DNA from 3 places in the Bradyrhizobium sp. G127 genome. Region 3 is predicted to be linked to each of the others. Evidence: predicted binding sites of a transcription regulator. Region 3 holds the regulator's gene; each other region holds the start of a gene.
The links. The regulator LexA, encoded in region 3, represses DNA repair genes until DNA is damaged. The targets are predictions, from matches to a motif close to TGTTCNNNNTGTGTTCNG.

Region 1: the regulator LexA is predicted to act here: its motif matches at 4,016-4,033, upstream of LVY71_RS09210 (ImuA family protein).
Region 2: the regulator LexA is predicted to act here: its motif matches at 1,780-1,797, upstream of recA (recombinase RecA).

Annotation. Positions count from the first base shown of each region.
Region 1 covers NZ_JAKFGN010000001.1:1,954,688-1,961,244, reverse strand. The annotation lists gene LVY71_RS09220 (error-prone DNA polymerase) at 1-1,675, opposite strand, end outside; gene LVY71_RS09215 (Y-family DNA polymerase) at 1,672-3,267, opposite strand; gene LVY71_RS09210 (ImuA family protein) at 3,158-3,958, opposite strand; partial or broken gene LVY71_RS09205 (UdgX family uracil-DNA binding protein) at 4,119-4,796, shown strand; gene LVY71_RS09200 (YciE/YciF ferroxidase family protein) at 4,943-5,458, opposite strand; gene LVY71_RS09195 (M20 aminoacylase family protein) at 5,611-6,557, opposite strand, start outside.
Region 2 covers NZ_JAKFGN010000002.1:857,907-864,463, reverse strand. The annotation lists gene LVY71_RS16205 (DUF3147 family protein) at 1-288, shown strand, start outside; gene LVY71_RS16200 (hypothetical protein) at 661-1,407, shown strand; gene LVY71_RS16195 (hypothetical protein) at 1,483-1,698, opposite strand; gene recA (recombinase RecA) at 1,906-2,994, shown strand; gene gcvP (aminomethyl-transferring glycine dehydrogenase) at 3,414-6,281, opposite strand; gene gcvH (glycine cleavage system protein GcvH) at 6,292-6,557, opposite strand, start outside.
Region 3 covers NZ_JAKFGN010000002.1:310,676-317,232, forward strand. The annotation lists gene trpD (anthranilate phosphoribosyltransferase) at 1-516, shown strand, start outside; gene trpC (indole-3-glycerol phosphate synthase TrpC) at 530-1,351, shown strand; gene moaC (cyclic pyranopterin monophosphate synthase MoaC) at 1,424-1,861, shown strand; gene LVY71_RS13420 (molybdopterin molybdotransferase MoeA) at 1,872-3,080, shown strand; gene lexA (transcriptional repressor LexA) at 3,273-3,980, shown strand; gene LVY71_RS13430 (ComEC/Rec2 family competence protein) at 3,995-6,274, opposite strand; gene LVY71_RS13435 (glutamine--tRNA ligase/YqeY domain fusion protein) at 6,502-6,557, opposite strand, start outside.

The DNA.
Region 1 (6,557 bases), on a different contig from region 3:
CGTACCGCTCGCCTTTATGCGCATCGATCAGATCGAAACACTTGCGGATGCAGGTCAGCATGCCGAGCGCCAGCACATCGACCTTCATCATGCGCAGCGCGTCGATGTCGTCCTTGTCCCACTCAATGAAGGTGCGATCGTCCATCGCGGCATTGCCGATGGGCACATAGGTGTCGAGACTGTCCTGGGTCAGCACATAACCGCCGACATGCTGCGACAGGTGGCGCGGAAATTCGATCAGATCGGTGGCGAGTTCGACGGCGCGGCGGATCATCCCGTTCTGCGGATCGAACCCCGCCTGTTTGATCTGCATGTCGCTGACGGTGTCGCCCCAGCTTCCCCACACCGTATCGGCAAGTGCCGCAGTGACGTCCTCCGTCAGGCCCAACGCCTTGCCAACATCGCGGATGGCGCTGCGCGGCCGATAATGAATGACGGTGGCCACAATCGCCGCGCGGTGACGGCCGTAGCGGCGATAGACATATTGCATCACCTCTTCGCGGCGCGAATGCTCGAAATCGACATCGATGTCGGGGGGCTCCAGCCGCTCTTCGGAAATGAAGCGCTCGAACAACACGTCCGTCTCGGCTGGATTCACGGAGGTGATGCCGAGCACATAACACACGGCGGAGTTCGCCGCAGAGCCACGCCCCTGACATAGAATCTTTTGATCGCGGGCATAATGGACGATGTCGTGGACGGTGAGGAAATAGTGAGCGTATTTGAGTTTCTCGATCAGCCGCAGTTCCTTGTCGATGGTCGCACGCAGCCTGTCGTCGATCCCGCTCGGAAATTTTTCGTCAACGCCTTTCCACGTCAAATTCTCAAGATGCTGCTGTGCTGTCTTGCCCGGCGGCACCGGCTCATCGGGATATTGATACTTCAGTTCATCGAGCGTGAACGTAATGCGGTCGGCGAAGCGCATCGTCTCCGCAATCGCTTCCGGCAGATCGCGAAACAGCCGCGCCATTTCATAACCCGGCTTCATGTGCCGCTCGGCATTGGCCTGAAGTTTCCTGCCAGCGGCGTGGATCGTGGTCTTTTCCAGAATGCAGGTCAGTACATCCTGCAAAGGCCGGCGCACGGGATGATGATACAGCACCTCGTTGGTCGCCAGCAGCGGCACGCGGGCCGTCGAGGCGATACGATACAACCGGGACAAACGCCGCATGTCATCACCGCGATACAGAAGGCTCGCCGCCAGCCAGACTCCATCTGCGCGGCTGCGCTTCAGCCGGTCGAGAATTTTCAGAATTGCCGGCGACTCGAAACGATGCGGCAGCGTCAGAACCAGCAACTGACCTTCGGCGAAATCCAGCAGGTCATCGAGCGTGAGATGGCACTCGCCCTTCTCCGCCTTGAGCTTGCCGCACGTCAGCAACTGGCAAAGGCGGCCATAGGCGGCGCGGTCGCGCGGATAGACCAGAATGTCCGGCGTGCCGTCGATAAAGACGAGACGCGACCCGATCAACAGTTTTGGCTTGTGTGTGACCTTGGGATTCTGAAGTTCGCTGTAGGCGCGCACGACCCCGGCCAGCGTGTTGCGGTCGGCAATGCCGATGACCGGAATTCGCAGCCGACTTGCTTCATGAACATAGTCCTGCGGCTGAGATCCGCCGCGCAGGAACGAGAAGTTCGTGGTGATGCCGATTTCCGCATAGTCGGTGGCTTTCATCCGAACAACCCATGGACGAACCATTTTGGTTCAATGGGCTTGCCTTTTTCGTCGATGAGTTCGCTGCCATAGAGACCGTCGCGATAGATCCAGAAGCGCAATCCCTCCGCATCCTCGACGCGAAAATAATCGCGCGTCAGGGCCGCCTCCTCGCGCTTCCACCATTCCATCGCGATGCGCTCGGGGCCCTCCACCCGCACCACTGCATGGGTTGCGCGCCGCCATGTGAACCGGCGTGGTGGTCCGTCGGGCACCGCCGCGAACGGCACATCAATCACTTCCGGCCGCTCGAACATCCGCAGCGGTCGCAACGGCGGCTCGCCTTCGGCGCGTTCGGGCCATTCTGCAACGGATGCGGAGGCAAGATATTGCTGCGCCGGTGCGGCGATCTCGGCGCGTTCCGGAATGTGCGTGTCCTGCGGCAGATGCACCACGACGCGCCGGCTGCCGAGACGCGCGGCGAGACGGTCGACCAGCGCGGCGACATCGTCATTGTCCTGCGAGCGGGTGTCGAAATCGCGCTGCTCCTGCACCACGATTTCGACGCGGCTGGCGGACAGGCGGATGAGATCGAAGCCGAAGCCCGGATCGAGCGGATCGGCCAGCGCATCGAGCCGTTCGCGGAACAGCCGGTCGATTACATTGGTTTTGGTAACGGGCTGCCCGGCATCCACCATGATCGTGCGCACCGCGCCGTCGGTACGAAAGAAACTCGCTTCCAGCCGCCGCGCGCCCTTGCCCTGTTTCTCCATCGCCGTGACCAGCATCCGCGCGAGGCCAGACAGAATTGACGCGATCACAGTATCGGTCGCCACCGGCTCGGCGAAACGCTTCTCCACCATGAAATCCGGCAACGGCTTCCGCGGGCTTATCGGCGCGTCGGCCTGCCCCAATGCCTGCTGCAACAGGCCGGTGAACGCAGCACCGAACCGCGCGGTGATTTCATGCGGCGCGCGCGAAGCGACATCGCCGATGGTCTTGAGTCCCGCGCGGCGCAGGCCCCGCGTGATCGCGTCATCCGCACCGAGCGCGAACACCGGCAATGAACCGACGGCGCGTTCCTCTCCTCCGTCCGGCACGATGCAGCTTTGCACGGCCCGCGTCATAGTGCGCGCGCAGGCCGGTGTACTGGCGATCGCCGCGTTGACGATAAAGCCTTGCCGGTGAAGCGCCGCGCAGACCATGCGCAACATCGCAGCTTCGCCACCGAACAGATGCGCGCAGCCGCTGATGTCGAGCAGCAGGCCATGCGGCGGGTCGAGCGCCACCAGCGGCGTGAAGCGGTCGCACCAGTCGGCGATGTCGGCAAGCAGTTTGGCGTCCGCCGCCTCGTCGGCGTCGAACACCTGCACGTCGGGACAGACCGCGCGCGCATTGGCCAGCGGCAGTCCAGCCTCAAGGCCGTTTTTCGCCGCCACATCGTTCAGCGCGGTGATCTGCAGCGCGTTGTTCAGCTTGCCGACAACGACGCATGGACGCGTGTCATCCGGCGCGCCGTCGTGGCCCGAAAACCGGCGTTTCAAGCGGTCGGTCGGCAGGCGCGGCAGCCACAGGCTGAGGATACGCCGGGTTCTTATGGAAGGTGCCTTCACGGAAGAGGCCATCATCACATTTCCACTCCATGATCCATCGTCCGGTCTGGCCGTGACGGTTGCGAACAAGCTGTGCGTCCAGCATCGGTGCGCCCCATGTCTCGATGGTTGGCGATGAAGGTGCGGCGCGTACCACCCACCGCGTCTCCGCGGTGCTGGCGGACGGCATCGCCGCCGTCCGCAGCACCAGACACGCGACGCTGGAAGCGCGCGCGGCGAGTGTCAGCCTGCGGCTCGCGACCAGATCCAGCGCACGCACCTCGCCCCACACATCCAGCACCACCGCCCCGAGGGCATCGCAGGCCAGCGCATCGGCGGCGGCGCGGAGCGCGGTCTCGGCGTCCGGCGCGCGCACCGTCACCACGAGGCGCGGATCAAGGCCCAGTTCATTGAGGCCCTCCATCGACAACGCGCCGGATTCAATTTCCCCAAAATCCTGCCGCACCCACACCAAAGGCCGCCGCCCGACCAGACGATGCGCAAGGCCGGCGATGAAACCCGTGGCCGCAGCCGCGTGGCGGCCGCCTTCGGTGAACACTTCATGCAGCGCGCCGCGCACCAGCCCGCCCTGCAACGTCGCGTCCGCATCCGCATGGCCCAGCGCCACGCGCGCAAGCCCATCCGCCCCGCCTTCGAGGCGGCCGATGGTCCCCCGCAGGGACGCAAGCATGCTTATGCGCGCGCTCAACATGCACCGCTCCTGACATTCCGGTTCGCCACCCCACTTGAAACGGGTGACGCACTTATTTGTTCATGATATGTTCTAATATAAAGCTAAGGTGCGGTGGAGAGTCAACCGGCCTTTTATGGCCGCCTTTTCCCCAGCCAAAACAAGGAGGTGCGGGAACATCCCTCACCGTCGGTTATTGATGCCGAGACCAAGGAGACAAGTCATGGCCTATGCCGCTCCTTTATTCTCCAGCAGCCTCGCCGAATTGCGCGCCGAGGCCGCCGGTTGCCGCGCCTGCCATCTGTGGAAGGACGCGACCCAGACGGTGTTCGGCGAAGGCCCGAGCCATGCGCCGATCATGCTGGTGGGCGAGCAGCCCGGCGACAAGGAAGACCTCGCCGGCAAACCGTTCGTCGGCCCAGCCGGTCAGGTGCTCAACCGCGCGCTGGAGGAAGCCGGCATCGACCGCGACAAGGTGTACGTCACCAACGCGGTGAAGCATTTCAAATTCGTGCCGCGCGGCAAAATCCGCCTGCACCAGAAGCCGAACACGCCGGAGATCAGGGCGTGCCGTCCGTGGTATGAGCGCGAGCTTGCCACCGTCAAACCCGCACTGGTCGTCGTGATGGGCGCGACGGCGGCGCAAAGCGTATTCGGCAAGATCACCCCGATCGGCAAGAACCGCGGCCATCTGATTGATCTTGATGAGGCCGGGAACAAAACGAAAGCGCTGGTGACGGTACATCCGTCCTACCTGCTTCGTCTGCCGGATGAAGACGCCAAAGCGCGCGAATATGCCAACTTCGTGAAAGATTTGAAGATCGCCGCGGCGTTCCTGCACAAGCAAAAGGCCGCGTGACTAACTTCCGTCGTCATTGCGAGCGAGGCGAAGCAATCCAGTCTTTGAATTAAAAGAACTGGATTGCTTCGTCGCAAGTGCTCTCGTAATGACGGTTGATGTGTCCGGTTTTCCCCTCTCCCTGCAAGCGCAGAGTAAGGGAGAAATCATGCCGCCATCGCCTCCGAATTCACCTCGCCGAGAGCCAGCGTCGTCAGGGCCTCATCGGTGTTGTACTCCTGCTGCAGCGTTTCATCGAGCAGCCGCACCGCCTCTGTCATGCCGAGCTTGCTGGCCCATGCCTTCAAGGTTCCGTAGCGGGAGATTTCGTAATGCTCGACGGCCTGCGCCGCGGCAAGAAGCCCGGCGTCGAGGGCCTCGGTGCCCTTGTACTCATCCATAATCTCCTTGCCTTCGTCCAGAATACCCATGATCGCGTCACAGGTCTTCGCCTTCGCGGGCTTGTCGATCAGCTGGAACACCTGCTCCAGCCGGTCCACCTGACCTTCGGTTTCGCCATGGTGCTTTTCGAACGCGGCGATCAGGTCCGGCGACTGGGCGGCCTTTGCCATTTTCGGCAACGCCTTCAAAATCTGCTTCTCGGCGAAGTAGATGTCCTTGAGCGTGTCATGAAACAGATCGTTGAGATCCTTGTCATTCGGCGCAGCCCGCTTGGCCGCCATTCGCCTGGGTGCCGATTTCTTCGCTGATTTCCTGGCCGACTTCTTCACTGATTTCTTCGCTGCCATGTCCCACTCCACGATGTTGACGGGAACGTTCCCGCCTCTCAACGCGATGTGATGACCGTAGTTCCGGATCGAATGATTTATCGGCGTCAGCCCGCGAGCTGGGTCTCCACCAGCTTGATCCAGTAGGACGAGCCGTAGACGATGGCGTCGTCGTTAAAATTGTAGGCGGGGTGGTGCAGCCCGGCGCTGTCGCCGTTGCCGATGAAGATGAAGGCCCCTGGCCGCGCTTCCAACATATAGGCGAAATCTTCCGCGCCCATCACAGGCGGGATCTCGGAACTGACGTTGCCCTCTCCCGCGATGTCGGCGGCGATCCGGGCTGCGATGCCGGTTTCGGCGGCGTGGTTGACCAGCACCGGATAGCTGCGCTCGTAGTCGAGGGTGATCTTCGCACCAGACAATTGTGCAACACCGTTCACCACCTCCTGCACCCGCTGCTCGATCAGATCGCGCACTTCCGGCGTCAGGGTCCGTGCCGTACCGAAAAGCTCCGCTGTCTGTGGAATGACGTTGCGGGCGTTGCCGGCATGGAACTCGCAGATCGAAATCACCGCGGCATCCAGCGGATCGACGCTGCGCGACACAATCGACTGTAAGGCCGTAATGAGCTGCGCGCCTGCAAGCACCGAGTCGATGCTCTTGTGCGGCCGGGCGGCGTGGCCTCCCATGCCTTCGATATGAATATTGATGTGATCGGTTGCCGCCATCGTCGGCCCCACGCGCGTCGCGAAGGTGCCGATCGGCATGCCCGGCGAATTGTGCATGCCGTAGACCTGATCGATCCTGAAACGGTCCATCAGGCCGTCCTTGATCATCGCCGCCGCGCCCGCGCCGCCCTCTTCCGCCGGCTGAAAGATCACCACGGCGTCGCCGGCGAAATTCCGGGTCTCGGCGAGATAGCGCGCCGCGCCCAGCAGCATCGCGGTGTGGCCGTCATGGCCGCAGGCGTGCATCTTGCCCGGCACTGTGGAGCGATAGGCCAAGCCGGTCTCTTCCTCAATCGGCAGCGCGTCCATGTCGGCGCGCAGGCCGA
Region 2 (6,557 bases), 550 kb from region 3:
AAGCGCAGTCCGGCCTTCGGCGCGCTGATTGTCTCGCTGCCGTTGGTGTCCCTGTTGGGCATCCTCTGGCTCTGGCGGGACACGGGTGATGCCGAGCGGATAGCCGGTCACGCGGAATCCACGTTCTGGTTCGTGCTGCCGTCGCTTCCGATGTTTCTGGTTCTGCCCGCGATGCTTCGTTCCGGGATCGGCTTCTGGCCGAGCTTGGCGGCTTGCTGTGCTTTAACGGTGGTTCTGTACTTCATCACCGCTTGGGCGTTGGCGAAGTTTGGCGGTATCAGCCTCTGAGTGAAGACGACCTTACTTATTTTTGTCGTGCAGAAGGCCTTTCAGGAGGCCTTGAATCTGTGGCGATTTCATTGGGTCTGGCCGGTCGCAGTCGACGCACTGATAGGTGCGCGGGCCTTTCCCGCCCGATGGCAACATCAACTTCACAGGCTTCCCGCACTTCGAACAAATGCGCTGGTTGATAGGCATCGTGATCGCCCTGCCGAGGACATGCCATCCTAGTTCCAGCGCCGCCCGAGAATCGAGTCCAATTTTCGGATGAGGAGGGCTGCGGCCAAAAAAGCCCGCGCCGGGGGAAGCGGGAGGCAAAGCCCGACGCGGGATGGAAGCGTAAATGGCCTATAAAGAGATGTTCTTCGTCAAGTATTTGGATTGAACAGTAAAAATCGTCTGTCGCTTATGGCGACATACCACGCTGGCAGCGCCGATCAGGCTGTTGCCAATGCAAAATCCCTCGAACTTGTCTGGCCAGATTTGGTCTGCCATTCTTACCCCATAAGCGGGGGCGACATGGAAGATGTGACGCGAGAAATCGAAGCGATTGGAAAACGGTACTGGATCAGATGGTACGACGCCGAGGTCACGGACGTTCAGGGCTACAACGCCGGATCCACCAATGTGCGCGTGACCAATAATTTCAATCATTATCACAATTTTGGAAACGACCAGACTGTGTCAGTCCAGTCGAACAGCGACGCGCTAAACCGGGTATTTTTCCGTAACGGGCGCGAGAGCAATTTCTTTGACGTGAACGTGCAAAGCTTTGCTGCCGCCCCAGGACATCACCTTCGTGTGACTTACATAGGGCCAATTAAGAACTCGCAGCATAGCCTTGGATACTTGTCATTCGCGCGGAATGTTACAAATGGTTCCGTGATTGGGTTCGACTTCTGGCACGCGTTCGTGCCTTCGACTCGAGTTGCCAAGTACCTATTCATCGCAGCTTTAGTCATTTTCTGCGTCAGTGTTATTCTGGAAGCCGCTTCAGGGGGCGGCGGCGGCGGTTTGTTATTGACGGGTATAATTGCGGCCGCGGCGCTGACCTTCCTGATAGTGCAAGAATCCAAGCGTTCGTCGGCCATCAAGAAGATATGGGCGTTGGCTTCAGAAAACGCTTAAAGCGGGCTCAAGCGCCAACCCGTTCCGACGGGATTTATCTTATTGCGAGAAAAGAGGCCGCCAACTGAGGCGGCCTTACTCCCATATAGCGCGACCGCTGCCGAAACCGGGATGCCGAGCCTCAAACTCGGCCATAAATGAAAGGCGGGCCTGGTTCATCGTTGCCCGGGCCTCATTCGAATAACCGTACTCTTCGGCCAGAGACCAAAGGTCGTACATCGCGAGCATGAAGTCTTGATAGCGCTCGGCTGGATCAATCAGTGTCCCGTACTTGTCTCGCTCACCCGCCATGTTGGTCTCCGCAAATTAGGCCACTGTTAATTTTAAATTAGGCCACTGCGCTCGGAAACAGGCCAGTACCACCTCAGCAAAAAGAACATATTGCGAACAGGGAACAAATGGGGTACATTGGCTTCATCGGAACTCACCGATTCCGGTCCGCCGACCTTGGGAAGCCGTTTGTCCGGCTGGCGAATCCCTTACATAAGGAGCACCACTATGGCCCCCGCTGCCCTGCGTATCGTTGAAGGATCCTCCATGGACAAGACCAAGGCCCTGTCGGCCGCGCTCTCCCAGATCGAGCGCCAGTTCGGCAAGGGTTCCGTGATGAAGCTCGGCAAGAACGACCGCTCCATGGATGTCGAGACGATTTCGTCGGGCTCGCTCGGGCTGGACATTGCACTCGGTGTCGGCGGCCTGCCGAAGGGCCGCGTGGTCGAGATTTACGGGCCGGAATCCTCCGGCAAGACCACGCTGGCGCTGCATACGGTGGCCGAGGCCCAGAAGAAGGGCGGCATCTGCGCCTTCATCGACGCCGAACATGCGCTCGATCCGGTCTATGCCCGCAAGCTCGGCGTCAATGTGGACGAACTTCTGATCTCGCAGCCCGACCACGGCGAGCAGGCGCTGGAAATCGCCGACACGCTGGTGCGCTCCGGCGCGGTGGACGTTTTGGTGGTGGACTCGGTGGCGGCGCTGGTGCCGCGCGCCGAACTCGAAGGCGAGATGGGCGACAGCCTTCCCGGCCTGCAGGCGCGGCTGATGAGCCAGGCGCTGCGCAAGCTGACTGCCTCGATCAACAAGTCCCACACCATGGTGATCTTCATCAACCAGATCCGCATGAAGATCGGCGTGATGTACGGCTCGCCCGAAACCACCACCGGCGGCAACGCGCTGAAATTCTACGCCTCGGTGCGCCTCGACATCCGCCGCATCGGCCAGATCAAGGAGCGCGACGAAGTCGTCGGCAACCAGACCCGGGTCAAGGTGGTGAAGAACAAGCTGGCTCCGCCGTTCAAGCAGGTCGAATTCGACATCATGTACGGCGAGGGCGTCTCCAAGATGGGCGAGATCCTCGATCTCGGCGTCAAGGCCGGCATCGTCGAGAAGTCCGGCGCGTGGTTCTCCTACGACAGCCAGCGCCTCGGCCAGGGCCGCGAGAATTCAAAGGCCTTCCTCAAGGCCAATCCCGAGATGACGGCCAAGATCGAGGCCTCGATCCGGCAGAATTCGGGCCTGATCGCCGAGCAGATTCTGGCAGGTTCGCCGGAGCGCGATGCCGACGGCGAGGAGCCGCTGGACGACTAAGAAGCGTTTTCAAGCGAAGCGCCCTCGGGCTCGACCCGAGGGTGAGTACCGCTTCGCGCTGGGAAAACGCGTCAGGATAAAATTTTTCCGAGGCCTGAGTTTCACAGGGCTCAGGCTGCGGCGCGATCCCGAAAGACGGGAATCCTTTCGGATCAGATCGCGCTTCGGAAGCAAACGGGCGTTGTGGATGTTGAGTTGCCGACATCCCCAGCGCCCGATTTGTTTTTCAGTCGTCCAATCGACGAATCGTCATCCTGAAGTGCGAGCCGTCCTTACGGCGAGCTTCGAAGGATGACGATGAATCGTGAAACGCCTTTTGCCGTCCTTCGAGGCCGTCGCGGAGTTTATCATCGGGCCGCGCTTTGCGCGGACCCGTTGGCTCCGGCCCCTCAGGATGACGGTCCTGTTATTGGTTCAGATTACTCCGCCGCCTGCGCGTAATCCGAAACCGGCGGGCACGAGCAGACGAGGTTGCGGTCGCCGTAGACGTTGTCGACGCGGCCGACCGGGCACCAGTACTTGTCGTTGCGGGAGGTCCCGGCAGGGAAGCAGCCTTCCGCGCGCGTGTAACTCCGCTCCCACTTGTCCTCGGCGATGTCGTGCACGGTGTGCGGCGCGTGGCGCAGCGGCGAGGCCTCAATTTTGAAACGGCCCGCCTCGACGTCGGCGATCTCGCGCCTGATCGCGATCATGGCGTCGCAGAACCGGTCCAGTTCCGCCTTCGATTCGGATTCTGTCGGCTCGATCATCAGCGTGCCCGGCACCGGGAAGCTCATGGTCGGGGCGTGGAAGCCGTAGTCGATCAGGCGTTTGGCGATGTCATCAACGGTCACACCGGACGTCGTTTTCAGCCCGCGCGGATCGACGATGCACTCGTGCGCGACGCGGCCGTTGTGGTTCTTGTAAAGCACCGGGAAGTGCGGATCGAGGCGTTTCGCAATGTAGTTCGCGTTCAGGATCGCCACCTCGGTGGCGCGGGTCAGGCCTTCGCCGCCCATCATCAGGATGTAGATGTAGGAAATCACGAGAATCGATGCCGAGCCGTAGGGAGCGGCCGACACCGCACCGACAGGTGCCTTGCCGCCATCCGCCGCCGGATGTCCGGGCAGGAACGGGGCAAGATGCGCCCGCACGCCGATCGGCCCCATGCCGGGGCCGCCGCCGCCGTGCGGAATGCAGAAGGTCTTGTGCAGGTTGAGATGGCTCACGTCGGCGCCGTATTCGCCGGGCCGCGCGAGGCCGACCTGGGCGTTGAGATTGGCGCCGTCGAGATAGACCTGTCCGCCGTGGGTATGAACGATATCGCAGATGTCGCGGATGTGTTCTTCGAACACGCCGTGGGTCGATGGATAGGTGATCATCACCGCGGCGAGCCGGTCGGCGTGCTGCGCGGCCTTCTTGCGCATGTCCTCGACATCGACATTGCCGCCGGCATCACAGGCGACCACGACCACGTCCATGCCGGCCATGCTGGCGGACGCTGGATTGGTGCCGTGGGCCGAGGAGGGGATCAGGCACACCGTGCGCTGCGCGTCGCCGCGGGACAGATGATAGGCGCGGATCGCCAAGAGACCTGCATATTCGCCCTGCGCGCCGGAGTTCGGCTGCAGCGACACGGCATCGTAGCCGGTGATGTCCGCCAGCCATTTCTCCAGCGTCGCGAACATGGCGTGATAGCCGGCGGCCTGTTCTTTCGGCGCGAACGGATGCAGGGCACCAAACTCCGGCCAGGTCACCGGGATCATCTCAGTGGTGGCGTTCAGCTTCATGGTGCAGGAGCCGAGCGGGATCATGGCGCGGTCGAGCGCAAGGTCGCGGTCCGACAGCTTGCGCATGTAGCGCAAGAGTTCGGTCTCGGAGCGGTGTTCGTTGAACACCGGATGGGTCATGAACTTGCTTGAGCGATGGAGCGCGGACGGCAGCGCATCGCGCGCCTCTTTCTCGATCTCGGCATAGGACAGAGTGCCGCCGAAGATGCGCCACACGCCTTCGATGACCGCAGGCGTCGTTGTTTCGTCGAGCGCGATGCTGACGGTGGTCTCGTCGAGACGCAGATTGATCTGCTCATGCGCCGCATGGGAGATGATCGCCTGCCGCTGGCCGTTCACCGCCACCGTCACGGTATCAAAATAGCTGTCGCTCAGCGGGGCGAAGCCGAGCTTCTTCAGGCCTGCCGCCAGCACGGCGGTGCGGCGGTGCACGGTGCGCGCGATATGCGTCAGCCCTTCGGGGCCGTGATAGACCGCGTACATCGAGGCGATCACCGCGAGCAGCACCTGCGCGGTGCAGATGTTGGAGGTCGCCTTCTCGCGGCGGATGTGCTGTTCGCGCGTCTGCAGCGCGAGGCGATAGGCGGGTTGACCACGCGAATCCACCGACAGGCCGACGATGCGGCCGGGCATCGCGCGCTTCAGCGCGTCCTTCACCGCCATGTAGGCCGCGTGCGGGCCACCATAGCCCATCGGCACGCCGAAGCGCTGCGCCGATCCGATTGCGATGTCTGCGCCGAGATCGCCAGGCGAGGCGAGCAGCGTCAGCGCCAGCGGATCGGCAGCGACAACGGCGACGCCGCCTTTCGCCTTCAGAGCGGCGATGGCCGCGCGGGGATCGGTCAGACCGCCATGGGTGCCGGGATACTGAAACAGCGCGCCGAACACATCGGCCTTGTCGAGATCGCGTGCCGGATCGCCGACGATCAGCGACCAGCCGAGCGGCTCTGCGCGGGTGCGCAACACGGCCAGCGTCTGCGGATGCACGTCATGATCGACGAAGAACGCTTTGGTCTTCACCGATGACGAGCGCTCGGCCAGCGCCATGGCCTCGGCGGCTGCCGTGCCTTCATCGAGCAGCGATGCGTTCGCGATGTCCAGGCCGGTGAGGTCGCAGATCATGGTCTGGAAATTGAACAGCGCTTCCAGCCGGCCTTGGCTGATCTCTGGCTGATACGGCGTGTAGGCCGTGTACCACGCTGGGTTCTCGAGAATGTTGCGCTGGATAACGGTGGGCATGATCGTGCCGGAATAGCCTTGACCGATCAGCGAGGTGAACACCTGATTGCGCGAGGCGATGCCGCGCATGTGCGCCAGTGCTTCCGTCTCGCTGAGAGGCTTTCCGAGATCGAGCGGTGCTTTCTGGCGGATCGAGGCCGGCAGCGTCTCGCCCATCAGCGCGCTGAGACTCGATGCGCCGACGGTCTGCAACATGGCGTCGATGTCGCGCGGCGCGGGGCCGATATGGCGGCGGACGAAATCGACGGCGGGTTCAGCGGGTTTCTGATGCGCGGTCATCGCAAACTCCTCAGGCGGTATGGGCCTTGTAGGCGGCTTCATCCATCAGGCCGTCGAGATCGCCCTTGTCGGCGATGCGCAGCTTGAAGAACCACGCCGCCTTGCCGGGATCGGAATTGATCAGCGATGGATCGGCGACGATTGCGTCATTGACTTCGACAACTTCGCCGGTGATCGGCGCATAAACGTCGGAGGCCGCCTTGACGCTCTCGACCACGGCGGCGGCTTCGGTCTTCTTTAACGCGCGGCCGACTTTGGGCAGTTCGACGAACACCA
Region 3 (6,557 bases):
CGCGTCGAACTCGCCACCCGCACTATCTTCAACCTGCTCGGACCGCTGTCCAATCCAGCCGGGGTCAAACGGCAGATGGTCGGTGTGTTCTCCAAGCACTGGGTCGAGCCGCTGGCGCAGGTGCTGAAGAACCTCGGCGCGGAGTCGATCTGGGTCGTGCACGGCTCCGACGGTCTCGACGAGATCACCCTCACCGGCCCGACCTACGTCGCGGCGCTAGAGAAGGGCAACATCCGCACCTTCGAAGTCACACCCGAGGATGCCGGGCTGCCGCGCGCCACCAGTGAGGAACTCAAGGGCGGCGACGCCGAGGCCAATGCCAGCGCTCTGCGCGATGTACTGGACGGCAAGCCCGGCGCCTATCGCAATGTCGCGCTGATCAACGCCGCCGCGGCGCTCGTGGTTGCAGGGCAAGCGAAAGACCTCAAGGAAGGCGTTGCGCTCGGCACCAAGGCGCTGGACACTGGCGCTGCGACCGACCGGCTGACGCGCCTCGTCGCCGTCTCCAATGCTTGAGGAAGAACTGCCCTTGTCGGACATCCTCACCAAGATCGAAGCCTACAAGCGCGAGGAAATCGCCATAGCCAAGCGCGCGTGTTCGTTCGGCGAGATGGAGGCGCGCGCCAAGGCCGCGCCCGCCCCGCGCGGGTTCGTCAAGGCTATCCGCGCGAAACATGCCAGTGGCGACTATGCACTGATCGCCGAGATCAAGAAGGCCTCGCCGTCCAAGGGGCTCATTCGCGCCGACTTCGATCCGCCGGCGCTGGCGAAAGCCTATGAGGCCGGCGGCGCGGCCTGTCTCTCGGTGCTGACCGATACGCCCTCGTTTCAGGGCTCGCTGGATTTCATGGTCGCCGCACGCGCCGCCGTTTCGTTGCCGGTGCTGCGCAAGGATTTCATGTACGACACCTATCAGGTGGCGGAAGCCCGCGCGCACGGCGCGGATTGCATTCTCATCATCATGGCCGCGCTCGACGATGCTGCGGCCAAGGACATCGAGGAGGACGCTTTCGCGCGCGGCATGGACGTGCTGCTCGAAGTTCATAACCGCGAAGAACTCGACCGCGCGCTCAAGCTGCGCTCGCCGCTGCTTGGCGTGAACAACCGCAACCTGCGCACCTTCGAGACCACGCTCGCCACCAGCGAAGACCTCGCGCCGCTGATCCCGAAGGATCGCATCAGCGTCGGCGAAAGCGGTATCTTCGCGCCGGAGGATCTGGCGCGGCTCGCCAAGGTCGGCATGGCTACTTTCCTTGTCGGCGAAAGTCTGATGCGGCAGGCCGACGTAACCGCAGCGACCCGCACGCTGCTGGCACGCAACGATGCGCAACGCGCCACCGGGACGCGCTGAGCCGTGGCCAAGGAAAAATCAAAGAAGACTGGTGCCGCCCTCACCCATATCGACGCCAAGGGCGAGGCGCGCATGGTGGACGTTTCCGCCAAGCCGGATACCGAGCGGGTGGCAGTAGCCGAGGGCCATGTCGTCATGACCCGCAAGACTCTCGATCTCATCGTCAAGGGCAATGCCGCCAAGGGCGACGTGCTCGGCACTGCGCGTGTCGCCGGCATCATGGCGGCCAAGCGCACCTCCGACCTCATTCCGCTGTGTCATCCGCTGGCACTGTCGAAAGTCACGCTCGACATCACGCCGGACACCAAGCTGCCCGGCTGCCGCGTCCGCGCAACCGTGAAGGTCAAGGGGCCGACCGGCGTCGAGATGGAGGCGCTGACCGCGGTGTCGGTGGCATGTCTCACCATCTACGACATGGTGAAAGCCGTCGAGCGCGGCATTCACATCGAAGGCGTCCGTCTGGTCGAGAAGAAGGGCGGAAAGTCCGGTCACTATCTGGCGGACTACTGAGGATTTCACCATGGCGCTGATGCCGGTCGCCGAGGCCTATGCCGCCATTCTCAAGGACGTCAAGGCACTGCCCGAAGAGACGGCCGCGCTCACCGACGCCTTCCACCGCACACTGTCGCGCGACATCGCCGCGCTCCGCACGCAGCCGCCCGCCGCCATGTCGGCGATGGACGGTTATGCGGTGCACGCAGCAGATGCGGTGCCCGGCGCACGATTGAAGGTGATCGGCGAAGTCGCTGCGGGCCGGCCTTTCAACGAGACGGTTCACGCCGGACAGGCGGCGCGCATCTTCACCGGCGGTGTCATGCCCGACGGTGCGGATACCGTTGTCATTCAGGAAGACGCCACCCGCGACGGCGACTTCGTGATCGTCAACGCAGCCATCGCGGCAGGCAGGAATGTCCGCGCGGCGGGCATCGACTTCCGCGAGGGCGACATGCTTCTGCCACGCGGCACCCTGCTGTCCGACCGCTCCGTCGCGCTGGCGGCCGGAATGAACCATCCGCGGCTCCCGGTGCACCGCCGCCCGCGTGTAGCGATCCTGGCCACCGGCGACGAACTGGTGGCGCCGGGCGCAACGCCCGGCCCCGGCCAGATCATTTCCAGCAATGTCTTCGCGCTGACCGCGCTGGTCCGCAGCGAGGGCGCGGAGCCGATCGATCTCGGCGTCGCGCGCGACACGCTTGAGGCGACGTCCAGCAGCATCCGACGCGCGCGCGATCTCGGCGTCGATGTGCTCGTCACCACCGGCGGCGCGTCGGTGGGCGATCACGATTATGTTCAGGAGGCGCTGAGGGCCGAAGGCGTCGACATCGCATTCTGGAAGATCGCGCTGCGCCCCGGCAAGCCGATGATGCACGGACGGCTGAAGTCGATGCGGGTGCTCGGCCTGCCCGGCAATCCGGTGTCGTCCTACATCTGCGCCTTCGTGTTTCTGGTGCCGCTGATCCGCGCGCTGTCGGGACGCACGCAGATCGATCACGTGGCCGAGCGTGCCGTGCTCGGACACGACCTGCCGGCCAACGACAAACGTCAGGATTATCTGCGCGCGCGAGCCGCACCCGGCCCGGACGGCCTGCCGGTGGCATCCTCGGTGGGCGCGCAGGACAGCTCCCTGGTGGCCAATCTGGCGGCGGCCAACGTGCTGATTGTCCGGCCCCCTTTCGCGCCCGCCGCCCCAGCCGGCTCCCCCTGCACGATCCTGCGGCTGCCGCGCTGAACCATCTGCATTCCGTCGCGCGCCGTTGACCTGAAATTAAGGGGTTGCGGAACACATATGGAACAGATAGTGTTCGTTCATGCTTTGTTTCGACTGACTCGCAACTCCTGATCACCCTTCAAAATGGGCCCAGAGAGGCGCGATACCGGCAGCTCGAAACTTCAAGAGTCGCGGGACCAGGGACCTTTTCAGATGCTGACACGCAAACAGTACGAGCTTCTTCGCTTCATCAACGAGCGGCTGAAGGAAGCTGGCGTTCCGCCCTCGTTCGACGAGATGAAGGATGCGCTGGATCTGCGCTCCAAGTCCGGTATTCACCGGCTGATTACTGCGCTCGAGGAGCGCGGCTTCATCCGCAGGCTGGCCAACCGCGCCCGCGCCATCGAAGTCATCAAGCTCCCTGAACTGGGCGTCAATCCCGGCGGTGCACGCCGCGGCTTCACCCCGAGCGTCATCGAAGGCAATCTCGGCAAGGTCCGCTCCAATCCGTCTGCCGGTCCTGACGAGGATGCGAGCTTTCCGGTCTCGGTGCCGATGATGGGGCGGATCGCGGCGGGTACACCGATCGAGGCGCTGCAAACCCGCAGCCACAACATCAGCGTGCCGCCCGACATGCTCGGCTCCGGCGAGCATTACGCGCTCGAAGTGCGCGGCGACTCGATGATGGAGGCCGGCATCCTCGACGGCGACACCGTGCTGATTCAACGCAACGAGAGCGCTGACACCGGCGACATCGTGGTGGCGCTGATCGATGAGGAAGAAGCCACCCTGAAGCGCTTCCGGCGGCGCGGCGCATCCATCGCGCTCGAGCCCGCTAACTCGGCCTATGAAGTCCGCATCCTGCCGCCCAACCGCGTACGGATTCAGGGCAAGCTGGTCGGACTCGTCCGCAAGTACTGAGACGGATCGCTGGATCAATCGTCCGGCTGCAGGTCGCTTTCCGCAGGCGTCGCATCGACCGACTGCGCGGGACGGCCGGGCCGAGCGACAGGCACAGCCGCGTCGTCCTCTGCAATGGCTGGTGACCACGGACGATCGACGCCGCGGGGCCGGATCGCCGTGATTGCGTAGCCCTCAGCCATCTTGCGCAGGGCGAGCGGTCCTCGTCGCTTCAGCATTTCCTGATCCAACACCAGAGCGGCGCAATCGGTTGGCGGCTGCCGCAACGTCACGATCATAGCGGCGCGTGTGCAATCGTCCGAGAAAGCCTCCGGTTTCAGCGTCAACGCAATGATCGCGCCGTCAGCGGCCTGCACCACGCAACCTGAACCGTCGCATGACACGCCTTCCGTCAGCGACGGATCGGCGGCGTTGCGTGCATCGGCATCGGCCGCAAGCCATTCCCGCGACAGAAACGTATCTTTCGCCGTGCGCATCAGCCGCAGCCTGCCGTCCTTGGCGCGCACGCCGACGGTTTGTCCGTCGCCCGCCACCAGAATGTCCGGCTGCGGCGTGGTGAGCGCCCACAGCGCTGCCAGCGCAACGAGCCCTGCTCCGGCCCAGCGCAGCGGCGTACGCAACAGGCCCAAGACAATGATGCCCATGCTCATCGCCGCCAGCGGACCGGCGCCGAATGCCGCCAGCCGCCCGATCGCGCCCGGCAACGCCGCGACCCATTGCGACACCGCAACCATCCAGCCGATGCCGAGATCCATCAGCCGCCAGAACACGCCATCGAAGCCGAACGGCATGGCCAGCAGCCCCAGCAAACCTGCGGGCATCACCAGCACCGACACCACCGGCATCGCGGCGAGATTGGCCACCACGCCGTAAGGCGTCACGCGATGAAAATGAAACGCCGCGTAAGGCATGGTCGCAAGGCCAGCGACCAGCGACGCCAGCGCCAGCATGGTAATTTCCCGCCCGCCCCACAATGCCGCGCGCGCCACCTGAGAATTGTCCGGCGACGCGAACAGGTTCGGCATGCCGAGTTGCACCAGCGCCACAAGCCCGAGCGTGGCGGCGAACGACATCTGGAAACTCGGATGCACCAGCGCCTCCGGCGCGATGATAAGAACGATCATCGCCGCCACCGCGAGGGTGCGGAACGTGATGGCACGGCGATCCACCATCACCGCGATCAGCACCACCGCCGTCATGAAAAACGAGCGCTGGGTCGCAACCTCCGCCCCTGACAGCAGCAGATAGAATGCGGCTGCGAGGAAGGCCGCTGCCGCCGACCACTTCTTGATCGGGAACGTCACGGTCAGCGCGGGAAACAGCGCGAGCAACGCCCGCACCGCGAAGAACACCACGCCCGCCACCACGGCCATGTGATAGCCGGAGATCGACAGCACATGGCCCAATCCAGAGATGAACATGGCGTCGTTGACCGGCGCGGAAATCGCGTCGCGGCGGCCGGTCAAAAGCGCGGTGGCGATGGCGCGCGAATCGCCGCTCAGCACGCTGCGGATGCGCGCGTCGATCGCGTCGCGCATGTTCTGCATCGTCGCAGCATAACGCAGATACGCGCCTCCGGGGCGCGGCGCTTCGATCATCCTGATCGTGCCCATCGCGAAGCCCGATGCGCCGATGCCCTGAAAGTACATATCGCGGCCAAAGTCGTAGCTGCCCGGCCGCAGCGGCGACAGCGGCGGCTGCAATCGCGCTTTCAGTTCTACGAAACTGCCGACCGCCGGTGCGGTGCCCTTTTTGACCGAGAGCCGCACGCGCTCGAGTTTCACCTCACTGCGCGGAGATTCCATCTCCTCCACGCGCAACACGAAGCGGTCGGTGCGTTCGCGCTCGTCATGGGTTTCGACAAACCCCTTCATGGCAACGGAGAACATCGGCCGCGCCAGCACACCATGGGCGACCCGCGCGGTCTTCAGCGCAGCCGTGGCGAAGCCCGCCGACAACGCAGCCAGCATCACAACAAACGGAAAGACCGGATGCTGCCGCGCCAGGAAGGCGGCGATACAGAGCGCTGCCGCAGTCGCTGCAGCAACAGACGCCACCGGCTCGCGCTCCGCCGCGAAATACAAGGCGATGCCGGTGCCGAATGCGACCGGCACCCATGGCAGCAAACGGCCCGGCCCCGCTTCCGCGCGCAGCCAGCTTTTGAGAGCTTCGATCCACGACGACCAAACGCCGATGCCGCTGTCGGCGGCCGCTCCGGCACGCGCCGCATCGCGCGGCGGCCAGGTGCTGACCTGGCCGTGCGTCCGCCGCCGATCGCTGTCCCGACTGGCCATCGCGCCGCCCCGTCCGCGCGTTGCAGTGACGGGATGCTACTGACGAGCCGCCAGCCGGAACAGCGGAACGGATGCAGAATGCGCGGCTATATCTTCAGGCGATTGCCCGAACCTGCAACGCCACGCTTGATGAGAGAACGGCTCTCTGCCCTTCATGGCCGGGCCTGTCCCGGCCATGACGAACTCTGGCGAAGCGCCAAAATGCATTGGCGGCATTTGAGCTGGTCTCAGCCTTCTGACGCGACCTTGGCCCACGTATCGCGCAGGCCAACGGTGCGGTTGA